One region of the Oerskovia enterophila genome, then DNA from elsewhere that is predicted to be linked to it. Evidence: predicted binding sites of a transcription regulator. Region 1 holds the regulator's gene; the other holds the start of a gene.

What was found. Region 1 encodes Rex, which represses fermentation and respiration genes when NADH is low (regulators of the CRP and FNR family bind a similar motif). Its sites were predicted from a motif close to CTTGTGAANNNNTTCACAAG; they were not measured.
Region 2: adhE (bifunctional acetaldehyde-CoA/alcohol dehydrogenase) is a predicted target of Rex. The motif match lies at 5,118-5,137, and genes of this name have one in related genera.

The regions. Positions count from the first base shown of each region.
Region 1 covers NZ_JBIVFZ010000001.1:203,350-210,927, reverse strand. Annotated here, with positions in the region: gene ACIPWA_RS00880 (histidine phosphatase family protein) at 1-271, opposite strand, end outside; gene ACIPWA_RS00875 (MarR family winged helix-turn-helix transcriptional regulator) at 364-870, opposite strand; gene ACIPWA_RS00870 (YceI family protein) at 1,086-1,637, shown strand; gene ACIPWA_RS00865 (redox-sensing transcriptional repressor Rex) at 1,800-2,504, opposite strand; gene ACIPWA_RS00860 (glutaredoxin family protein) at 2,600-2,968, opposite strand; gene ACIPWA_RS00855 (HAD family hydrolase) at 3,074-3,883, shown strand; gene ACIPWA_RS00850 (30S ribosomal protein bS22) at 4,039-4,137, opposite strand; gene ACIPWA_RS00845 (acetoin utilization protein AcuC) at 4,359-5,555, opposite strand; gene ACIPWA_RS00840 (TrkH family potassium uptake protein) at 5,829-7,205, shown strand; gene ACIPWA_RS00835 (potassium channel family protein) at 7,278-7,578, shown strand, end outside.
Region 2 covers NZ_JBIVFZ010000002.1:43,375-50,952, forward strand. Annotated here, with positions in the region: gene ligA (NAD-dependent DNA ligase LigA) at 1-1,856, opposite strand, end outside; gene adhE (bifunctional acetaldehyde-CoA/alcohol dehydrogenase) at 2,368-5,061, opposite strand; gene ACIPWA_RS04955 (prolyl oligopeptidase family serine peptidase) at 5,252-7,447, shown strand; gene ACIPWA_RS04960 (glycoside hydrolase family 65 protein) at 7,542-7,578, opposite strand, start outside.

The DNA.
Region 1 (7,578 bases):
GGCCGAAGGCCTCGGCGACGGGCGTCGCGGTCTCCTGCGCGCGCTGGAGCGGGGACGCGATGACCAGGGCGACGTCGAAGGGCTCGTGCGCGCCGTCGTCGGGCAGTGCGGGTGCGCCTTCCGCGGGCTTGCCCGACAGGTGCCCCGCGACGCGACGCGCCATGGTGTGCCCGAGCTCGGAGAGGTGGTACCCGGGGATTCGCCCGTAGAGGATGCCGTCCGGGTTGAAGACTTCACCGTGACGCATGAGGTGGACCGTGGTTGCAACCATGCCGACCAGTCTCCCAAAGATCTGGCCCGCGCGGTGCACGTGCCCGGGGTGCTCCGGGCCACACCTCGCCGCCCGGCGCGCCTGGGTCTTGGCTACTGCTCGTGCGGCTCCACGACCCGGCACGCCTCGGCGACCGCTTCCATGGCCTCGCCGAGGTTGCGCAGCTGCGCCGGGGTCAGGACGTCGACCAGGTAGCGACGGACCGCGGTCACGTGGCCCGGGGCCGACGCGACGAGCTCGGCGTACCCCGCCTCCGTCATGACGCAGTTCACACCTCGTCCGTCACCCACGCTCGCGGCGCGACGCACGAGCCCGCGCTGCTCCATGCGGTGGACCGTGTGGGTCACGCGGCTGCGGGAGCGGGCCAGGCCGTCGGCCAGCGCGGACATGCGCAGGGTGTGGTCGGCCGCCTCGGACAGACGGACCAGGAGCTCGTACTCACCGAGGGTCAGGCTCGAGAGGTCCTCGTGCTCCCTGCTGAGGGCTTCGACGAACCGCGCCGAGCCGTCGAGGAACGAGCGCCAGTAGCGCTGCTGGTCGTCGTCGAGCCAGGAGGTGTCGTGCACCGTGGTGGCGTGCTGGTCCTGCTGAGCCGTCATCTCTTCCTTCATCCGTCACGCCCCCTCCGTGTGAACAACGGCCCCATTCTCCCATCGTCGGGGGTGGTGGCCGGTCCAGGGAGAACTCGTGCCCTCCTCGGGGAATAGAGGGCGGTGGGCTTGCGTTGATGCGTTCGTATGAAGTTGAATCTTCAACTAATGGCACGTCGACGGCGCGCCTGACGCAACGCAACTCGACCTCTCAGGAGACACCCATGGCCACGAACCTTCCTTCCGGACTGACCGCAGGCACCTACGCGATCGACCCCTCGCACTCGCAGGCGACCTTCACGGTCCGCCACGCAGGCATCTCCAAGGTCCGCGGCTCGCTCGCGATCGCCGACGGCAACATCACCATCGGTGACGACGTCGAGTCCTCCAACGTGGTCGCCGCGATCGACGCCAAGTCGGTCAACACGGGTGACGCGGGCCGCGACGGCCACCTCCAGTCGGCCGACTTCTGGGACGCCGAGAAGAACCCGACCTGGAACTTCGTCTCGACCGCCGTCGAGGCCGACGACGACGACTTCGTCATCGCGGGCGACCTGACCATCAACGGCGTGACCAAGCCGGTCAAGCTCGAGACCGAGTTCACGGGCACCGCCGTCGACGCCTACGGCAACTCGCGCGCCGGGTTCGAGGCCGAGACCGAGATCTCCCGCAAGGAGTTCGGCCTGACCTGGAACGTGGCCCTCGAGGCCGGTGGCGTGCTCGTCGGCGACAAGATCAAGATCGCGCTCGACCTCTCGGCGATCAAGCAGGCCTGAGCCTCTCGCCCCCGACCGGCCCCCGCGTCCTGACGCGGCCGGTACGCCAGGAGCCGGCGACCCGTCACGGGTCGCCGGCTCCTGTGCTGTCCGGGCGAGGTGCGCACGGGGCCCGACGGCGGGAGGTGCCCGCGCGGTCGGCTCGCCGCCCGTCGGGGTGCCCTAGGCTCCGGCGCCCTCGTCGTCGTCCTCGTCCGGAGCGGGCTCGCCCGGGGGACGGTTCGCGAGTGCTCGTGCCTGCGCGTGGAAGGCCAGGATCTGCAGCTCGCTGCCCACGTCGACGGACCGCACGATCACGTCGTCGGGCAGCTGGAGGGCGCGAGGCGCGAAGTTGAGGATCTCGCGGACCCCTGCCTCGACGACGCGCTCGGCGACGTCCTGCGCGACGTGCGCGGGCGTGGCCAGGACGACGATCGTGACGTTCTCGCGGGCGATGACCTCCTCGAGCGCGTCTACGTGCTCGACCACGAGGCCCGCCGCCTCGGTGCCCACGACCGAGGGCGACGCGTCGAGCAGGGCCGCTACCTCGAAGCCGCGGGTCCCGTAGCCCGAGTAGTTCGCGAGCGCGTGGCCCAGGCTACCGATACCGATGATGGCGATCCGGTGCTCGTCGGTCACGCCCAGCGCCGACGTGATGTAGGTCGCGAGCGAGTCCACCACGTACCCCACGCCGCGCGTCCCGTACGACCCGAGGAACGACAGGTCCTTGCGGAGCTGTGCGGAACCGACCCCGGCCAGCTCGGCGAGCTCGGTCGACGACGTGGTCTCCACGCCGCGTCCCTCCAGGTCGCGCAACGCCCGCAGATAGGCGGGCAGACGTGTCACCGTCGCGCCAGGAATGCCGGTGTCCCCCAGGGTCTCAGCCACTCGTACCACCCATACCTCGTCATGTCGTCGTCGTTGACGACCTCGCTGTGCTGCTTTCTCGGATCATCTCAGGCTCTGGCCCCGAACGCGGAACGTCAGCCGCTGACGCGCCGCCGGGCGAGCGCCTTGGCGAGCCGTGCGCCGTCGACCTGCCAGAACCCTTGCTGGACCCCGTCCACGGTCACGACCGGGACGTAGTCGCCGTACTCGGACGCGAGCACACCGGTCGGGTCGTCGTCCACGTCGACCTCGGTCCACGTGACCTGCTGCTCGGCGCACACCGCCTCGACGATCTCGCGGGCCGTGTCGCACAGGTGGCACCCGTCGCGCCCGTAGAGCACGACGCGCGGGGGCAGGGGAGGCACGGCCCGGGGAGGGGCGGCCGGGGCGAGCGCCTCGGCCACTGCCTCGGGTCCTGCGGCTCGACCTGTGGCATGTCCGGCGGCGGGTTCTGCGGTGCTCACTCCCCCAGCCTACGCATCCCGGACAGAAGGTCCGTCCGGGTGCCCGGCGTCCTGAGGCGCGCGGGTCGTCGGCGGGCGTCGGCGGGCGCCGATAGAGTGGACGGCATGCCGACGTCTGCACCTGGGTCCACCCATCCGACGGCGGCCTTCTTCGACGTCGACAACACCATCATCCGGGGCGCCAGCTCGTTCCACCTGGCCCGGGCGCTGTACCAGCGCGGCTTCTTCTCCACCCCGGACCTCGTGACGTTCGCGTTCCACCAGGCCCGGTACCTCCTGCTCGGGGAGAACAAGCGCCAGATCGACCAGGTCCGCTCCCGGGCCCTCGACCTCATCGCCGGCCGCTCGGTCGCCGAGGTCGTCGCGATCGGCGAGGAGGTCTACGACCAGGTCCTGTCCCTGCGGATCTTCCCCGGGACCCAGAAGCTCCTCGACGAGCACATCGCGGCCGGTCACCAGGTGTGGCTCGTGTCCGCGACCCCTCTGGAGATCGGCCAGCTCATCGCCCGGCGGCTCGGGGCCACCGGGGCGCTCGGCACGGTCGCCGAGCACGAGGACGGTCTCTACACGGGCCGCCTCGTGGGCGACATGATGCACGGCCGGGCCAAGGCCGCGGGCGTGCGCGAGCTCGCCGAGCGCCACGGGATCGACCTCTCGGCCTCCTACGCCTACGGCGACTCGCTCAACGACGTCACCATGATGCAGGCCGTGGGCCACCCGTGCGCGATCAACCCGGACACGCGGCTGCGTCGCCACGCCAAGGACGTCGGGTGGCCCATCCGCGAGTTCCGCGGCCGGCGCCGACGCGTCGCGAACCGGGGGCTCAAGACCGCGAGCTGGGCGGGGGCGGCCTGGGTCCTCGGGCTCGTCATGCGCTCGATCCGGCGCTCGCTCAAGGGCCGCACCGGCCTCTGACCCGCTGCTCCCCGGTCTGGCGGCCGGCAGGGACCCGACCATCCGGGGCCTGCGGCAGTCCTGGAGCCCGCGACGATCCCGGGCATGCGAAGAGCCCGGCACCCCTGAGGGGTTCCGGGCTCCTGCGGCAACCGGCGCGTGAACGCGCCGCGCTGCTACTTCTTGTTACGACGCTGGTGGCGCGTCTTGCGAAGCAGCTTGCGGTGCTTCTTCTTGGCCATACGCTTGCGGCGCTTCTTGATGACGGAGCCCATGGGTCCTCACAATGCTGGATCGGTGTGCGATCGGGATCGCCCCGATCATGGTGGTCCACGGCTGATCGGGAACCGACCAACACGAGAAAAAGTCCGTCCCTTAGCCTACCTGCTCCCAGCCTGTCGCCAGAAATCGAGCGAGGGTGACGTCGTCGGGCGGGGGGCGGGACACCCTGGCGGGCGCTCGCCCGCCGCCCGGTTCCGGGGCTCCCCGGACCGCCTCAGTCGAAGTGCGCGTCCAGTCCCAGCAACGGGAACACGGCCTTGCGCGTCGCGACGACCGCGCGGTCGACCTCGTCCTCGGGGTCGTAGCCCCGCCCCCACGACGTGAACGCGACCTCGCCGTCCCCCATGAGCGCGGCGGTCTCGCGATGAGCGACCGCGGTGATGTGGTCGCGCCACGCGACCGGCACGGGCGTGGACGGCGCCACGGGCGCGTGGACGACCTCCGCGACGACGTTGGACCACGCGAACGGGACGACCGACGTGACCGAGTAGCCCCCGCCGCCCAGGGCGACCCAGCGCCCCTCGGCGAGCTCGTGCGTCAGCTCGTGGATCCAGCGCACGGCCGTGCGCTGGGCGTCGATGCTCACGTCGAGGTCGCTCAACGGGTCGTGACCGTGCGCGTCGCAGCCGTGCTGGGACACCACCACCTGCGGCCGGAACGCGCGCAGGACGGGCGGGACCACCGCGTCGACGGCCCGCAGCCAGCGCGAGCCGTCGGTCCGGCGCGGCAGGCCGAGGTTGACCGCGGTACCCGACGCCGTGGCGCCGCCCGTGTCCGTCGCGTGGCCCGTGCCGGGGAACAGCGTCGCGCCGCTCTGGTGGACCGAGACCGTCAGGACGCGCGGGTCGTCCCAGAAGATCGACTCGACGCCGTCGCCGTGGTGCGCGTCCAGGTCGACGTACGCGACACGCTCGGCGCCGTCGTCGAGGAGGCGCCGGACCGCCGCCGCGGCGTCGTTGTAGATGCAGAAGCCGGACGCTGCCCCGCGCTGGGCGTGGTGCATGCCGCCCGCGATGTTCACGGCGTGCAGCGCGTGCCCCGACCAGACCGCGCCCGCGGCCTCGTACGAGCCGGACAGGATGCGTGCCGCGGCCTCGTGCATCCCGGCGAAGACCGGGTCGTCCTCGGTGCCCAGCCCCAGCGCGGCGTTCTCCACCCCCTGCTCCGAGGCCGCGTGCACCGCGGCGACGTATGCCGGGTCGTGCACCAGGTCGAGCACCTCGTCGGTGGCCGGCGACGTCCCGACGACCTCGACCCCCGGGGCGTCGAGCAGACCCAGCGCGCGCACCAGGCGCATGGTCAGGTCCAGACGCGTCGGGGACATGGGGTGTCCGTGCCCGAAGTCGTACCCCAGCAGGTCCGGGCTCCACACGACCTGCGCGACGAACGGCACGGTGTCGGTTCCGGTCACGTGCGCTCCTCGGTCGGTGGTCCTCGTCCGGACGGCGGGTGCTCCGTCGCACGGCCCGTACCGCGGCACGCGACGGTGTCGGCGGCAGGCAGGAAACACGGTAGCGCCCGCACGGCCCGACGGCGCCACGCGGTTCAGCCGGTGGGCAGGGGCCGTCCTGTGGCAGAGTTGGGCGACACATCGGCACGCACGGCGACCGGACGACCCCGCAAGGGCCTCCCCCGCCACCCGTCCACCCGGACGAGGACGCACGGACAGCGAGACGGAGGACCGATGCCCCAGGGGGTTTCCGGGCGCTTCTTCGCAGGACGAGAGCTGGTCGACCGCCTCGCCCGCCACTCCCCGGCCCGCCTCGCGGTCACGGTCTTCGCGGCGGTGATCTCGCTCTTCACGCTGCTCCTCATGGCCCCCTGGGCCACGACGTCCGGGAAGTCGGCGCCGCTGATCGACGCGCTCTTCACCGCGACGTCGGCCGTGTGCGTCACGGGCCTCGTGGTCGTCCCGACGGGAACCTACTGGTCCACGTACGGGCAGGTCGTGATCCTCGTGGGCATCAAGATCGGTGGTCTGGGCGTCATGACGCTCGCCTCGATCCTCGGCATGGCCGTCTCGCGGCGCATCGGCCTGACGCAGAAGCTGCTCACGGCCTCGGAGACCAAGACGACCCGGCTCGGCGAGGTCGGTTCGCTCGTGCGCGTCGTCATCATCACCTCGACCAGCATCGAGCTGCTCATCGCGCTGCTGCTCCTGCCGCGCTTCATCGTGCTCGAGGAGACGTTCGGCGAGGCCGCCTGGCACGGCCTGTTCTACGGGATCTCGGCGTTCAACAACGCGGGCTTCATCCCCACGGCCGAGGGCCTGACCCCCTACGTGGGCGACTGGATGCTGCTCATGCCGATCATCATCGGCGTGTTCATCGGCTCGCTGGGGTTCCCCGTGATCCTCAACATCATGCGCAACCGGCGGCGCGCCTCGAAGTGGAACCTGCACACCAAGCTGACGCTCACCACGAGCGCGGTGCTGGTCGTGGTGGCCGTGGTCCTGTTCGCGGCGTTCGAGTGGACCAACGCCAAGACGCTCGGCCCGCTGAGCCTCAACGAGAAGATCCTCGCGTCGCTGTTCGCCGGGGTCATGCCACGGTCCGCGGGCTTCTCGACGATCGACATCAACGGCATGCACGAGTCGAGCTGGCTCATCACCGACGCGCTCATGTTCGTCGGTGGCGGCAGCGCCTCGACGGCGGGCGGCATCAAGGTCACGACGCTCGCGGTCATGCTGCTCGCGATCGTGTCCGAGGCGCGCGGCGACCGCGACCTCGAGGCGTTCGGTCGGCGCATCCCGCGCGAGACCCTGCGCCTGGCCGTGGCCGTGTCGTTCATCGGCGCGACGGCCGTGCTCGTGGCGAGCCTGCTGCTGCTCGAGATCACGGGCTGGACCCTCGACGTGATCCTCTTCGAGACCATCTCGGCGTTCGCGACCGTGGGCCTCTCGACGGGCGTGACGGCCGACCTCCCGACCGCCGGCAAGTACGTCCTCGTCGTGCTCATGTTCATCGGCCGCACCGGGACCATGACGCTCGCGGCGGCACTCGCGCTGCGCGACCGGCGCCGCGTGATCCGCTACCCCGAGGAACGCCCGATCATCGGCTGACCCCGCCCCCTGCTCCCCCTGGCGCGGTCCCGGCTCACGGCCGGCCCGCCTCTCCCGACGAAAGGTCCCCAGGTGCCCGACAAGAAGGCCCCCGAGAAGAACGCCGGCGTGCTCGTGATCGGGCTCGGCCGGTTCGGCTCCGCGATCGCCGCGACCCTCGACCGGCTCGGCCAGGACGTGCTCGCGGTCGAGCGCTCGCCCGAGCTCATCGCGCAGTGGTCGGGCCGCATCCCCCTCGTCGAGGCCGACGCCTCGAACCCCACCGCCCTGGAGCAGCTCGGCGCGCGCGACTTCCCGGTCGCGGTCGTGGGCGTGGGCACCTCGCTCGAGGCGAGCGTGCTCATCACGGGCAACCTGGTGGACCTGGGCACGC
Region 2 (7,578 bases), on a different contig from region 1:
TGCGCGGTGGTCGACGGGCCGTATACCGGGAAGTCCTTGCGGACGCCCGCGGTCCGACGCTCGGCGGGCGTCGCGTCCTCGAAGCCGGGCGGATAGGTGCGGGCGGCGACCTTCTGGAAGGGGCGGACGACCTTGGCCAGCAGCACCGAGCCGTCGGACATCTCCACCTCGCCCGACTCCCCCACCCCTTCGAACGGCCGGGGCAGCCCGGTCTCCGGGTCGCGGACGACCACGCGGATCGGAGCGAGCTGGTCGACCGTGAGCCCGAAGAGGTTCTTCTCGGTGCGCAGGGGCGGCTCCGCGGGCTCGTAGGGCTGCGTGAGCGCGGCCGCGGTGACCTCGCCCAGCGCCTCGATGTCGAGGCCGCCGCGCGACCCGATGTGCTCGACCCGGCCGCGGACCTGCGCCGGGCAGCTCTCGGCGTTCGGGCAGCGCAGGTCGACGTCGCCCTCCTTCATGGGGCGCAGCGGCGTGCCGCACTCGGGGCACTCGGCGGGCATGACGAACTCCGTACGCTGCACGCCGTCCTCGCGCAGCGCGGCGACAGGCCCGAGGATCTCCGGGATGACGTCTCCGGCCTTGCGCAGCACCACGACGTCGCCGATCAGCACACCCTTGGCGCGCACGACGTCCTGGTTGTGGAGCGTCGCCTGACGCACGGTGCTGCCCGCGACGAGCACGGGCTCCATGACGGCGTACGGGGTTGCCCGTCCGGTCCGCCCGACCCCGACCTGGATCGCGAGCAGGCGCGTGTTGACCTCCTCGGGCGGGTACTTGTACGCGATGGCCCACCGGGGCGCGCGGCTCGTCGCGCCCAGCCTGCGCTGGAGCGCGAGCTCGTCGACCTTGACGACGATCCCGTCGAGCTCGTGCTCGATGCTGTGCCGGTGCTCGCCGAAGTACGCGATCATCTCCTGCACGCCCGCGAGCCCGTCGACGACCCGGTTGTGCGGCGAGACGGGGACACCCCACTGCTCGAACAGCGCGTAGGCGTCCGACTGGCGCGCGAGCTCGGCGTGCTCACCCTCGGCCCACTGGAGCGCCCCGACGCCGTGCGCGTACATGCGCAGGTTCCGGCTCGCGGTCACGGCCGGGTCCTTCTGGCGCAGGGAGCCGGCCGCGGTGTTGCGCGGGTTGGCGTACGGCGCCTGCCCGGCCGCGACGAGCGCCTCGTTGAGGGCCGCGAAGTCCTCGACGCCCAGGAAGACCTCGCCCCGGACCTCGATCACCGCGGGGTGCGTGGCCGGGTCGCCCGCGAGCTGCTGCGGGACGGTCGTGATGGTCCGGACGTTGGCCGTGACGTCCTCGCCCGTACGTCCGTCGCCTCGCGTCGCGGCCCGCACCAGGCGCCCCCGCTCGTACAGCAGCGCGATCGCGAGGCCGTCGATCTTGACCTCGCACAGGTACTCCACGGGAGCCTCTGGTGAGACCCCCAGGTCGCGGTGCACGCGCGCGGCCCACGCGGCGAGGTCCTCCTCGGAGAACGCGTTGTCGAGCGAGAGCATGCGCTCGAGGTGCTCGACGGTCGCGAAGCCCGTCGCTGCCCGTCCGCCGACCCGCTGCGTGGGCGACTCGGGGGTCTGGAGCGCGGGGTGGGCCGCCTCGAGCGCCTCGAGCTCGCGCATGCGCGCGTCGTACTCGGCGTCCGACGACACGGGAGCGTCGGCCTCGTAGTAGGCCCGCTGGTCGGCCTCGACCTGGGCCACGAGCTCGGCCCAGCGGCGCTGGGCGTCGGCCTCCTCCCGGGCGCCGAGCGCAGGAGCAGCAGGGTGCGGGGGAGCCGTGGCGAGGTCGCCGGGGACCTCCGGGGCGGTGTCGGCAGGGGTCGCGGGGCGCGGCGGGGTGGCGTCGTTCACGTCCCCATCATCGCGTGGACCGCCCACACCCGCTCGGGCCTGCGCGTCCTGCCCGACGACGTCACCCGCCACGCTGTGCCCGCCCACCACGCGCGGTGCCCGCCGCACGGGACGGGCTGCGGCGTCGGGAGCCCGTCGTTGCCCGCCCACCACTCGCGGTGCCCGCCGCACGGGACGGGCTGCACCGTCAGGAGTCCGTCGTGCTCGCCCACCACGCGAGGCGCGTGCACCGCAGGGGGTCGCTGCGCCGTCGGGCGGTCACTCCCCCGGCCCCCTCCCGGGCGCGGGAGCCGCGGAGGGCACCCGGCGCCGTCGGGCCCACCACGCAGAGCAGCGCCCCGCGCTGGAGGACGCGGGGCGCTGCGTGCGGGACAGAGGCCAAGGGGGGAAGCCTCGGTCCCGGGTGGGTGGCGCCACCCGGCAGGACGCGCCACCCGACCGTGACCCGTACCGCTCGGGTCGACGTCGGGCTACCGGCGTCCGGGCTGCTCCCCGGACGCCGGTGCCCAGATCACTCCGAGGTCTCGGCGGCCGCGGCGAGCGCGAGCGCCTCCTCGGTGGCCTTGCGCTCGGCACGGACCTCTTCGCGGCTCGTGCCGTAGTAGGCCGCGACCATGATGTCCTTCATGTCCTCGAGCATCGGCAGGCGAGGGTTGGCCGGGGCGCACTGGTCCTCGTAGGCCCGCATCGCCAGGGCGTCGAGCCCCCCGATGAACTCGCGCTCCGAGACACCCTGCTCCTTGAACGAGTGCTCGATCCCGACCTTGGCCCGCAGCTCCTCCACGGCCCGGGCGTACGACTCGACGGCCTGCTCGGGCGTCGAGGCCGGCAGCCCCAGGTGCTTGGCGATCTGCTGGTAGCGCTCGTGCGCGATGTACTTCTCGGCCTTGGGCCAGCCCGTGACCTTGGTCGGGATCTGCCCGTTGTAGCGGATCGCGTGCGGCAGGAAGATCGCGTTCGTGCGGCCGTGGACCAGGCCGAACGACGAGCCGACCGTGTGGGCCATCGCGTGGACGATCCCGAGGAACGCGCTGCCGAACGCCATGCCGGCGATCGTGGCCGCGTTGTGCATCTTCTCGCGGGCCTCGGGGGCGGCCGCCCCCTGCGTGACCGAGGCCTCGATGTGCTCGAAGACCAGCTTGATCGCGTGCAGCGCCAGGCCGTCCGTGAAGTCGTTCGCGTAGACCGACACGTAGGCCTCGGTCGCGTGCGTCAGGGCGTCGAAGCCCGAGTCGGCCGCGAGCTTGGCCGGCATGGTCGCGGTCAGGACCGGGTCGATGATCGCGACCGACGGGGTCAGCGCGTAGTCGGCGAGGGGGTACTTGTACCCGGTCGCGTGGTCCGTGATGACCGCGAACGGCGTGACCTCCGAGCCCGTGCCCGACGAGGTCGGGATGCAGACCAGCTTGGCCAGGTCACCGAGCGTGGGGAACTTGAACGCGCGCTTGCGGACGTCGAAGAACTTCTCGCGCAGGTCCGAGAACGCCATCTCCGGGTGCTCGTACTTGAGCCACATGACCTTGGCCGCGTCCATGGGCGACCCGCCGCCGATCGCGACGATCGTGTCGGGCTTGAAGTCGCGCATCATCTCCGCGCCCTTCTCGACCGTCTCGACGCTCGGCTCGGGCTCGACCTGGTCCATGATCTGGATCGAGACCTTGTTGGGGCGGCGACCCAGGACGTCGAGGACCTTGTCCACGATCCCGATCTGGCTCATGACCTTGTCCGTGACGATGGTGACGCGCTCGACGTCGGGCATCTGGGCCAGGTACTGGATCGAGTTCGGCTCGAAGTAGGTCTTCGGCGGGATCTTGAACCACTGCATGTTGTTGTTCCGGCGTCCGATCCGCTTGACGTTGATGAGGTTGACCGCCGACACGTTGTTCGACACCGAGTTGTGCCCGTACGAGCCGCACCCGAGGGTCAGCGACGGGATCAGCGCGTTGTAGATGTCGCCGATGCCGCCGAGGGCCGACGGCTGGTTCCACAGGATGCGGACGGCCTTGACGCGCTGGCCGAACTCCTCCGCGATGTCCTTGTCCTCGGTGTGGATCGCACCCGAGTGACCCAGGCCGTCGAACTCGACCATCTGCTCGGCGAGCGAGATGCCGTGGTCGGTCGACTGGGCGCGCAGCACCGCGAGGACGGGGCTGAGCTTCTCGCGCGTCAGGGGCTCGGCGGGGCCGACCTCGGCGCACTCGGCGAGGATGATCGAGGTGCCGTCCGGGACGGTGAAGCCGGCCTGCTCGGCGATCCACTGGGGGCTCTTGCCCACGATCGAGGCGTTGAGCTTGGCTCCCGCGCAGTTCGCGCCGCCGGCCTCGACGCCGAAGATGAAGCGCTCGAGCTTGGCCTTCTCCTCGGGGGTCGCGAGGTAGGCGTGCATGTGGGCGAACTCGGCCAGGGCCTCGTCGTAGATCTCGGTGTCCAGGATGACGGCCTGCTCCGAGGCGCACACCATGCCGTTGTCGAAGCCCTTGGACAGGACCACGTCGTTGACCGCGCGGCCGAGCTTGGCGCTCTTCTCGATGTAGGCCGGGACGTTGCCCGCGCCGACGCCCAGGGCGGGCTTGCCCGCCGAGTAGGCCGCGCGGACCATCGCGTTGCCGCCCGTGGCGAGGATGAGCGAGACGCCGTCGTTGTTCATGAGGGCCGAGGTGGCCTCGAGCGAGGGCTGCTCGACCCACTGGATGCAGTCCACGGGGGCGCCCTCGGCGACCGCGGCGTCCCGCACGATGCGGGCTGCGGCGACCGAGCACTTCTGGGCGCTGGGGTGGAACGCGAAGATGATGGGGTTGCGCGTCTTGAGCGCGATGAGGGCCTTGAAGATCGCGGTCGAGGTCGGGTTCGTCACCGGGGTGATGCCCGCGACCACGCCGACCGGCTCGGCGATCTCGACGATGCCCGTGAGGTCGTCGCGGCCGATCACGCCGACCGTCTTGAGGTTGGCCATCGAGTTCGGCACATGCTCGCACGCGAAGATGTTCTTGGTGGCCTTGTCCTCGAAGACTCCGCGCCCGGTCTCCTCGACCGCGAGCTGCGCGAGGCGGCCGTGCTCGTGGAGGGCCGCGACGGACGCCTTCTTCACGATGCGGTCGATGTCCTCCTGGGTGAAGGCGTCGTACTGCTTGAGCGCCTTGAGGCCCCGGTCGACGAGGGCGTCGATCTCGGTGACTCCGGCGAGGGCCTTGCTCGTGCTGCTCACGTTGGTAGCTCCTCCAGTGACCCGAGCGGCCGGGTCTGCGTGGTGTCTTTCCCTTGCTTGTGAATACTTTCACAAGGTACGGATAGATGCAAGAGCGCCCCGCGGATGTGTCGTGGACCACAGCCGACCGTCCGCTCTCGGGGCGGCCGGGCCGGGACGACCCGTCGGGCCGGTCGCCTAGGGTGTTCGCATGAGTGCTGAGAACGCCGTGACCGACACGCCCACCGCACAGCCGACCACGCCGCACGACCCGTACCTGTGGCTCGAGGAGGTCGAGGGCCGCGAGGCCATGACCTGGGTCCAGGGCCGCAACGCCGAGACCGCCGCGACCATCGAGGCCACGACCGAGTTCGCCGCGACCGAGCAGGCGATCCGCGAGGTCCTCGACTCCGACGACAAGATCCCCGACGTGTCCCGGATCGGCGAGCACTACTACAACTTCTGGCGCGACGCGCAGCACGAGCGAGGCGTCTGGCGCCGCACGACGCTCGACTCCTACCGCACCGACCACCCCGCGTGGGAGCTCGTGCTCGACCTCGACGCGCTGGGCGAGGCCGAGGACCAGAGCTGGGTCTGGCACGGCGCGAGCGTGCTGCGGCCCGAGCCCGGCCAGGAGTGGCGCCACGCCCTGATCGACCTGTCCCCCGGCGGCTCCGACGCCGACGTCACGCGCGAGTTCGACCTCGTGACCAAGACCTTCGTCTCCCCCGAGGACGGCGGGTTCCTGCGCGAGGAGTCCAAGGGCGGGCTCGGCTGGATCGACGCGGACACGGTCTACGTCTACACCGACTTCGGCCCCGGCTCCATGACCCCGTCGGGATACCCGCGGATCATCAAGCGCTGGCACCGCGGCACGCCCGTGACCGAGGCCACCGTCGTGCACGAGGGCGAGCCCGAGGACATGTACATCATGGGCTGGCGCACGCACTCCCCCGGCTTCGAGCGCGACTTCGTGGGCCGCTCGATCGCCTTCTACGACAGCGAGACGTACCTCGTCCAGGACGCGGGCACCCCTGACGAGAAGCTCGTCAAGATCGACGTCCCGCGCTCGGCCGAGGTCGGCGTCAAGCGCGAGTGGATGCTCGTCGAGCTCCGCGACGACTGGACGGTCGACGGCGCCACCTACCTGGCCGGCTCGCTGCTCGCGACGCGCTTCGAGGACTTCCTCGCAGGGGCACGCGGCTTCACGGTCCTGTTCGAGCCCACGCCCTCCACGTCGCTCGCAGGCGCCACGTGGACCGCGCACCACCTCGTGGTCAACGTCCTCGAGGACGTCAAGAACCGCCTGCACGTGCTGACCCCGCCGCCTCCCGCCGAGGGCCCGGACGTCCCCTGGGCTCGCAGCGAGCTGCCGGGCCTGCCCACGATCGGCACCGTCGTCGTGGGCGCGGTCGACTCCGAGGAGAGCGACGACGTCTGGCTCGTCACGACCGACTACCTCACGCCCTCGACGCTCTCGCTCCTGAGCGTGGGTGCGGGCACCGCCCCCGAGGTCCTCAAGTCGAGCCCGGCGTTCTTCGACGCGCAGGGCCTGGTCATCGACCAGCACTTCGCGGTGTCCGACGACGGCACGCGCGTCCCGTACTTCGTCGTCGGGCGCGAGGACCTCGTCCGGCCCGGGGTCGGTGCAGGCTCGAGCGACGCCCCCGAGGCCGCTGACGGGGCGACCGCCGCGACCGGCCCACGCCCGGGCGCGGCCCCCACGCTGCTCTACGGGTACGGCGGCTTCGAGGTCTCCCTGACCCCGGGCTACTCCGGGACGCTGGGCCGCGCCTGGCTCGCGGACGGCGGCGTCTACGTCGTCGCGAACATCCGCGGCGGCGGCGAGTACGGACCGGCCTGGCACCAGGCGGCCCTCAAGGCCAAGCGCCACAAGGCGTACGAGGACTTCGCGGCCGTCGCGCGCGACCTCGTCGCCCGCGGGATCACGACCCCCGAGCACCTGGGCTTGGAAGGACGCAGCAACGGGGGGCTCCTGGCGGGCAACATGCTCACGCAGTACCCCGAGCTCTTCGGCGCCGTGATCGTGGGCGTCCCGCTGCTCGACATGCTGCGCTACACGCACCTGCTCGCGGGCGCGTCCTGGGCCGCCGAGTACGGTGACCCCGACGACCCCGCGCAGTGGGAGTTCATCAGGACGTTCTCGCCGTACCACCTGTTCGACGCCGAGCGCGAGTACCCGCCCGTGCTCTTCACGACGTCGACCAAGGACGACCGCGTGCACCCCGGGCACGCGCGCAAGCTCGCCGCGAAGATGCTCGCGGCCGGCAAGGACGTGACGTACTACGAGAACGTCGAGGGCGGGCACGGCGGCGCGGCCAACAACGCGCAGGCCGCGCACATGGCCGCGATCCACTACCGCTTCCTGCGGGAGCAGCTCGGCTGACGTACGAGCACCGACGCCGAGAGGGCGGGTCCAGGTGGACCCGCCCTCTCGGCGTCTGCGGTCGGTCGGTGACGGCCGCGCCGGCCGACCCGTGCTACGAGTGCGGCACCTGGGCCGTGATGAGCGTCCCG